DNA from 2 places in the Streptomyces sp. NBC_01717 genome. Region 2 is predicted to be linked to the other one. Evidence: predicted binding sites of a transcription regulator. Region 2 holds the regulator's gene; the other holds the start of a gene.
The links. The regulator HspR, encoded in region 2, represses chaperone genes until heat shock. The targets are predictions, from matches to a motif close to TTGAGNNNNNNNNNCTCAA.
Positions count from the first base shown of each region.

Region 1 (3,413 bases), 4.5 Mb from region 2:
CGGCGCAGTCGACTTGAGTACGCTGAATGAGGTCGCCGCCCTTCGTGTCGGACACGGTGAAGAGGGCGCCGTCGGGGTTACGGATGATGAAAGCGCCCTTGAGGCACCGATGACGATTCGCCCCCCGGCAGCGACGGCGGCCGTCGCAACTCCATTCGCTGTGCTGGGCATCGGCACCGGACCGAACTCTCGGTTCCCGGTCGGAATCGATGCGGCGTAGCGGAGAGTGAACTGTCCGGGATTACATGTCCCCTGACGCAAGGCGGCAGCACCTGTTGCCGATTCCCCCCGTCCGGGTGGCGGGCTCCGTGGGGCACAGTCCGCCGGGCTTCATGTCCCGGTCGGACGAAGGAGTCGGCCAGGGAGGGTCCGATCAGCGACATCAAATGACCGGCGCTCACGTTCCCAGCCGATCCCGCGGGACCAGCGGCAGCAGAACCCGCATCGCCGCCTCAGGGTCGGTGACGGAGATCGCCAGCCTGCTGAACGGTGCACACCGGCGCAGTTCCAGACACAGCACCGGCCCGCCGGCCCGTACCAACGCGAAGTCCTGCCCCTCCTGAAGTGGGCGGATGCCCGCGCACAGCCGTCCAGGAATCCAGGTGCCCCGGCCGCGCCCACCACGGAGCGCCCGCCACCAGTCGGGCTCGAGATACAGCCGGCGAAGTGCCGATCCCGGTACCCGCACCTCGCGGTGGCGTGTCGCCGCCCTCTCCCACCATGAGAGGCGAACAACGATATCGGTGCCCTCCACTTCCACCCGCGCCATGACCTCTCCTCATTGTCGTGTTGCGAGGACGGCCGGATCCGGTGCCTCGTCCAAGCCCCTTCGCAATGCTGTGAACGCGGTCCTGGTCTCCATCGCGCCGTCGAGAATTTCCTCAGCAAGGCGTCCCTGGAACAGCCGACGGCTGCGGATTCCATGCCGGTCGGGGCTCGATGGCTCTTCTGCGGCCGACGACGACTCCGGGGCCGCCGCACGACCACAGGCATGTCCGACGACTCCGGTCCCGTCGTCCACAGGGCCGGCCGGGCGGGATGTCCTCTCGCGTCAGTGAGGCCACCGGGCCGAGTTCGCATCCTTTGTAGCCCGGTGGCGGCTTCGGTCCTTGGGATTGATCACATCGTCGGCGAGGCGGCGTATTCATCGCACTCTGCCGCGGCACTCACACCGATCGGCCGCGGGATTCTCGGTGATGCGGAACTGGTGACCCTGGCTATCAGGGCCCGCAGGGTCGAAACGCCGGCGAGCAGGCCGGTGACACGGCGAACGGGGACAATGGCCACAGGGAGTATCAGCACGTGGCCGCCCGGTACTCCGAGCCGGTTCGCCCCCGAATTGCAGGGTTGTCGGCGTCAGGGCGTCCCCCTCCCGGAGTGCGATCGACATCAGCGACGCCGCCCGCCTCGTCGAGCCGCTCGCTCACGCGCACCCATGCCAGGTGGACCGCCGCGATCCAGACAGAGAGGTGGACCATAATTGACCCAGATGCACTCAGGTTTTATCAATGGAAGAGCATCAAGCATTGCCGGGAAATGGAGGCAGTGATGGCACGGGCTGTGGGCGTTGACCTGGGAACGACGAACTCCGTGGTGTCTGTGCTCGAGGCCGGGGAGCCGACGGTCATTGCGAATACCGAGGGTGCGCGGACCACTCCGTCGGTGGTGGCGTTCGCCAAGACGGGTGAGGTGCTCGTCGGCGAGATCGCCAAGCGGCAGGCAGTGACGAATGTCGAGCGCACCGCGCGGTCGGTCAAGCGGCACATGGGAGAGGCGCAGTGGCGTTTTCCCGAGTCCGGCGACATCGATGGCAAGCGGTACACCGCGCAGGAGATCTCCGCGCGCGTGCTGCAGAAACTGAAGCGGGACGCCGAAGCGCATCTCGGGGAGGACGTCACCGACGCGGTGATCACCGTCCCGGCGTACTTCAACGACTCCCAGCGCACCGCGACCAAGGAGGCGGGCCACATCGCGGGCCTGAACGTGCTGCGGATCATCAATGAGCCGACGTCCGCGGCGCTGGCCTACGGCCTGGACAAGGAGAACGAACAGACGATCCTCGTGTTCGACCTCGGCGGCGGCACCTTCGACGTATCCCTGCTGGAGATCGGCGAGGGCCTGGTGGAGGTCAAGGCGACCAATGGCGACACGCACCTCGGCGGTGACGACTGGGACCAGCAGATCGTCGACCACTTGGTGAAGCAGTTCAAGAACGGCTACGGCGTTGACTTGTCCAAGGACAAGATGGCGCTGCAGCGTCTCCGCGAGGCCGCGGAGAAGGCGAAGATCGAACTGTCGTCCGCGACCGAGACGACGATCAACCTGCCTTACATCTCGGCGTCGGCCGAGGGCCCGCTGCACCTGGACGAGAAGCTGACGCGTGCGCAGTTCGAGCAGCTCACCGCGGACCTCCTGGAGCGCTGCAAGGGTCCGTTCCACAACGCGGTCAAGGACGCCGGGATCAAGGTGTCGGACATCGACCATGTGATCCTGGTGGGCGGTTCGACGCGGATGCCGGCAGTGACCGAGCTGGTGAAGGAGCTGACCTCCAAGGATCCGCACAAGGGTGTGAACCCCGACGAGGTCGTCGCCATCGGCGCCTCGCTCCAGGCCGGTGTCCTCAAGGGTGAGGTCAAGGACGTTCTGCTCCTCGACGTCACGCCGCTGTCCCTCGGTATCGAGACCAAGGGCGGCATCATGACGAAGCTCATCGAGCGCAACACCACGATCCCGACCAAGCGGTCCGAGACCTTCACGACGGCCGACGACAACCAGCCGTCGGTGCAGATCCAGGTCTACCAGGGCGAGCGCGAGATCGCGGCGTACAACAAGAAGCTCGGCGTCTTCGACCTGACCGGTCTGCCACCGGCCCCGCGTGGTGTCCCACAGATCGAGGTCACGTTCGACATCGATGCCAACGGCATCATGCACGTCGCTGCCAAGGACCTCGGCACCGGCAAGGAGCAGAAGATGACCGTCACCGGTGGCTCCTCGCTGCCCAGGGACGACATCGACCGCATGGTGCAGGAGGCCGAGCAGTACGCGGAGGAGGACCACCGCCGTCGCGAGGCCGCCGAGACCCGCAACCAGGCGGAGTCCCTGGTCTACCAGACCGAGAAGCTGCTGCAGGACAATACGGACAAGATCCCTGGTGACGTGAAGACGGAGGTGGAGGACGCGCTCACCGAGCTGAAGGAGAAGCTCAAGGGCGAGGACACCGCCGAGATCCGTACCGCCACCGAGAAGGCAAGTACGGCCGCACAGCGGATCGGCACCGCCCTGTACGCGCAGACACAGGCCGAAACCGGTGAGGGCGGCGCGGCCGACAGCAGCACGGCTGAGGGCGCGGGCAGCACCGGCGACGAGGACGTCGTCGATGCGGAGATCGTCGATGACGAGCGGAAGGGAGGCGC
Region 1 is NZ_CP109178.1:8,980,754-8,984,166, reverse strand. Features, by position in the region: gene OHB49_RS40590 (hypothetical protein) at 398-769, opposite strand; gene dnaK (molecular chaperone DnaK) at 1,549-3,413, shown strand, end outside.
Region 1: a site for HspR is predicted at 1,481-1,499, ahead of dnaK (molecular chaperone DnaK). Genes of this name have one in related genera too.

Region 2 (3,413 bases):
CGCGCGCCCTCTTCGGCAACGGCGGCTTCCGGGCCGGTCCCGGCGGTGCGGGAGGCAACTTCAACTTCGACCTGGGCGACCTCTTCGGAGGCACCCAGGGCGGCGGAGCCGGCGGCCCCGGTGGTTTCGGTGGCGGCGGCGGTCTCGGCGATGTCTTCGGCGGCCTGTTCAACCGGGGCGGCGGTGCGGGGACACGTGTGCAGCCGCGCCGCGGCCAGGACATCGAGTCCGAGGTGACGCTCAGCTTCACCGAGGCGGTCGACGGGGCCACGGTCCCGCTGCGGATGTCCAGCCAGGCGCCCTGCAAGGCGTGTTCGGGCACCGGCGACAAGAACGGCACCCCGAGGGTCTGCCCGACCTGTGTCGGCACCGGCCAGGTGTCGCGCGGCAGCGGCGGCGGGTTCTCGCTCACCGATCCCTGCGTGGACTGCAAGGGCCGGGGCCTCATCGCCCAGGACCCGTGCGATGTCTGCAAGGGCAGTGGACGGGCGCGTTCGTCGCGCACCATGCAGGTCAGGATCCCGGCGGGCGTCTCCGACGGCCAGCGGATCCGGCTGCGCGGCAAGGGCGCTCCGGGCGAGCGCGGCGGCCCGGCCGGCGATCTGTACGTCGTCGTCCATGTCGACGCCCACCCGGTCTTCGGCCGCAGGGACGACAACCTCACGGTCACCGTGCCCGTCACCTTCGTGGAGGCGGCGCTCGGCGGCGAGGTGAAGGTCCCCACGCTCGGCGGCCCCCCGGTCACCCTGAAACTGCCGGCCGGTACCCCCAACGGGCGTACGATGCGCGCCCGGGGCAAGGGTGCGGTACGCAAGGACGGCACCCGGGGCGACCTGCTGGTCACCGTCGAGGTGGCCGTGCCGAAGGAACTGGGTCCCGAGGCGCAGGACGCGCTGGAGGCCTACCGGAAGGCGACCGCGGGGGAGGACCCGCGGGCGGAGCTGTTCCAGGCCGCGAAGGGAGCATGATGTGGACGGCCGACGACGTAATCCGTACCAACTGACCGATGACTCACCGGTGTACGTGATCTCGATCGCGGCCCAGCTCGCGGGCCTGCATCCGCAGACACTGCGCCAGTACGACCGCCTCGGTCTGGTCTCCCCGGACCGCACGGCCGGCCGCGGCCGGCGCTACTCGGCCCGCGACATCGAGCTGCTGCGCACCGTGCAGCAACTGTCGCAGGACGAGGGCATCAACCTGGCGGGCATCAAGCGCATCATCGAGCTGGAGAACCAGGTGGCCGCGCTCCAGCAGCGCGTCGCCGAACTCTCCGCGGCAGTGGACGGTGCGGCGGCGGCGATGCAGCAGCGCGAGGCGCAGGTGCATGCGTCGTACCGGCGTGATCTGGTGCCGTATCAGGATGTGCAGCAGACCAGTGCGTTGGTGGTCTGGCGGCCGAAGAGGCCGAAGGAATAGGCGCGGTTACGGCGTACGTACGACGGCCGAGGCCCGTCACCCGGAAACGGGTGGCGGGCCTTCCGCGTCGGTGCGGACGTCACCGTCCGGCTCAGCGATGCCCGACCGGACGATGAGCGCGCCCAGTTGGGTCCGGCTGGAGGCGTCGAGTGCCTGCATGAGTTTGGCGATGTGGGACCGGCAGGTGCGGACGCTGATGCCCAGCTTGCGGGCCACCGCGTCGTCGACGTGGCCTTCGACCAGGAGGCGCGCGATGCTGCGCTGTACGGCGGTGACGGGGGTGCCGGGGGCCGATGTGGGCAGTTGCTGGGTGAGGGGAGTGGCCTGCGCCCACAGGACCTCGTACATCTGGATCAGGAAGCGGATCAGGGCGGGGTGGCGGATCTCCAGGGCGACGTCCCGCGTGGCGTTTGCGGGAATGAAGGCGACCGCGCGGTCGAAGATGAGCAGTCGTTCCACGGTCTGTTCGACGGTGCGTACCTGGAGGCGGTCCGCGGGGACCTGGGCCAGGTACTCCTTGAGTCGGGGAGCGTACCGGGCCGAGTGCTGGTAGATGTGTCGCAGGCTGGCCCCTTGCTCGACCATGGACAGGGCGCGGGGCAGCGCCTCCGGCATTTGATTGAAGGGTCTGGTGCTGCCTGGCTGCATCGTCAGCACCTCCCTCGATGCTCCCGCCGTCGCGTCGCCGACGGCTGCCCTGATCTGTGGCTTTCCCTCGATGACGGTGATGGCGAGGTTGGGGTCCTCACTGACCACCGACGCCAGGGGGGCCAGCGAGTCCGCGAGGGCCGCGGTGCGCCGTATCCGTTCGTGGATCTCGCGGGTGACGGGCTGCAGCAGATGTGCCAGGGCGGCGGACGGTGGCACGGGGCGCATCCACGCGTCGTCCCGGGGGTCGGGGTGGACCAGGGCCATGTCGATGAGGCACGGGGCTGGTGCGAGGTCGGCGCGTGGGATCCGCCCCTTGCGGAGCGCCTCGGCGTAGAGCTGGATCGCGGAGTCACACAGCTCTCGCGCATCATGCGGGTGGACCGGAACTTCCCTGTCTACGGCCATCTGAGGGCCCCCCACTTTTTACAGTGCAACAAGCTGACGGTGGTGGAAGCGTAGTCATTGGGGGAGTGTTGCCGTGTCGGGGGTGATGAACTCCTCGGGAGCACAAGGGTCGTGGGGTCGTGGCTGTGTTCTCCCCCGTTGCGCGGTCACGGCACGCCTTCACGAAGGAAGCAGGTCGGACGCCATGTCGAACACCGACACACACAGTGGTTGCGCAGCGGCGATGTACGTGGCGGGTCAGTGATCCTGCTCAAGGATCCCGGACTGCGCTATGAGGTAGCCGAGTTGCGCACGACTGTTGCTGCCGAGCGCGGAACTGAGCTTGGCGATGTGCGCGCGGCAGGTGCGTACGTTCATGCCGAGACGGCGGGCGATGGCCTCGTCGACATGGCCCTCCACCAGCAGCTTCGCGATCGAATGACGTACGCCGGAGATTCCTTCGGGGGTGGGTTCGTAGGGGACCTCCTCCTGCAGCGGGACCGCGCGTCGCCAGAACTGCTCGAAGACCTTGACGAGGTACTCCACCATGCCCGGGTGTCTTAGCTCCAGCGCCACTTGCCGGTCGTCCGTGGCAGGGATGAATGCGACCGTGTGGTCGAAGATCATCAGCCGTTCGATGAGCTCTTCGAGGGTGCGGATCTCCACCTTGTCCGAGGCCATGCGCGCCGCGTAGCTGAGGGTTCCGTGGCTGTGCCGAACGGTGTGCTGGTAGAGGGAGCGCATGCCTACGCCACGCTGGGTGAGCATGTTCCCGCGTTCCACTGCGATGTTGAGGGCGCCCTCGCTGCGACCGCCACCCGGCTGGATGGTGAGTACTTCCGACCGGCACTCGGCCATGGCGAGTTCGATGGACGCATTGATGCGGTCGATGCCTTCGAGCACCGTGATCGCATGCGTGGTCGGCGGTGTCTGGGCGCTGATAGCCATGAACGGTTCAAAAG
Region 2 is NZ_CP109178.1:4,522,086-4,525,498, reverse strand. Features, by position in the region: gene dnaJ (molecular chaperone DnaJ) at 1-968, shown strand, start outside; gene OHB49_RS20455 (heat shock protein transcriptional repressor HspR) at 970-1,416, shown strand; gene OHB49_RS20450 (LuxR C-terminal-related transcriptional regulator) at 1,453-2,472, opposite strand; gene OHB49_RS20445 (helix-turn-helix transcriptional regulator) at 2,710-3,413, opposite strand, start outside.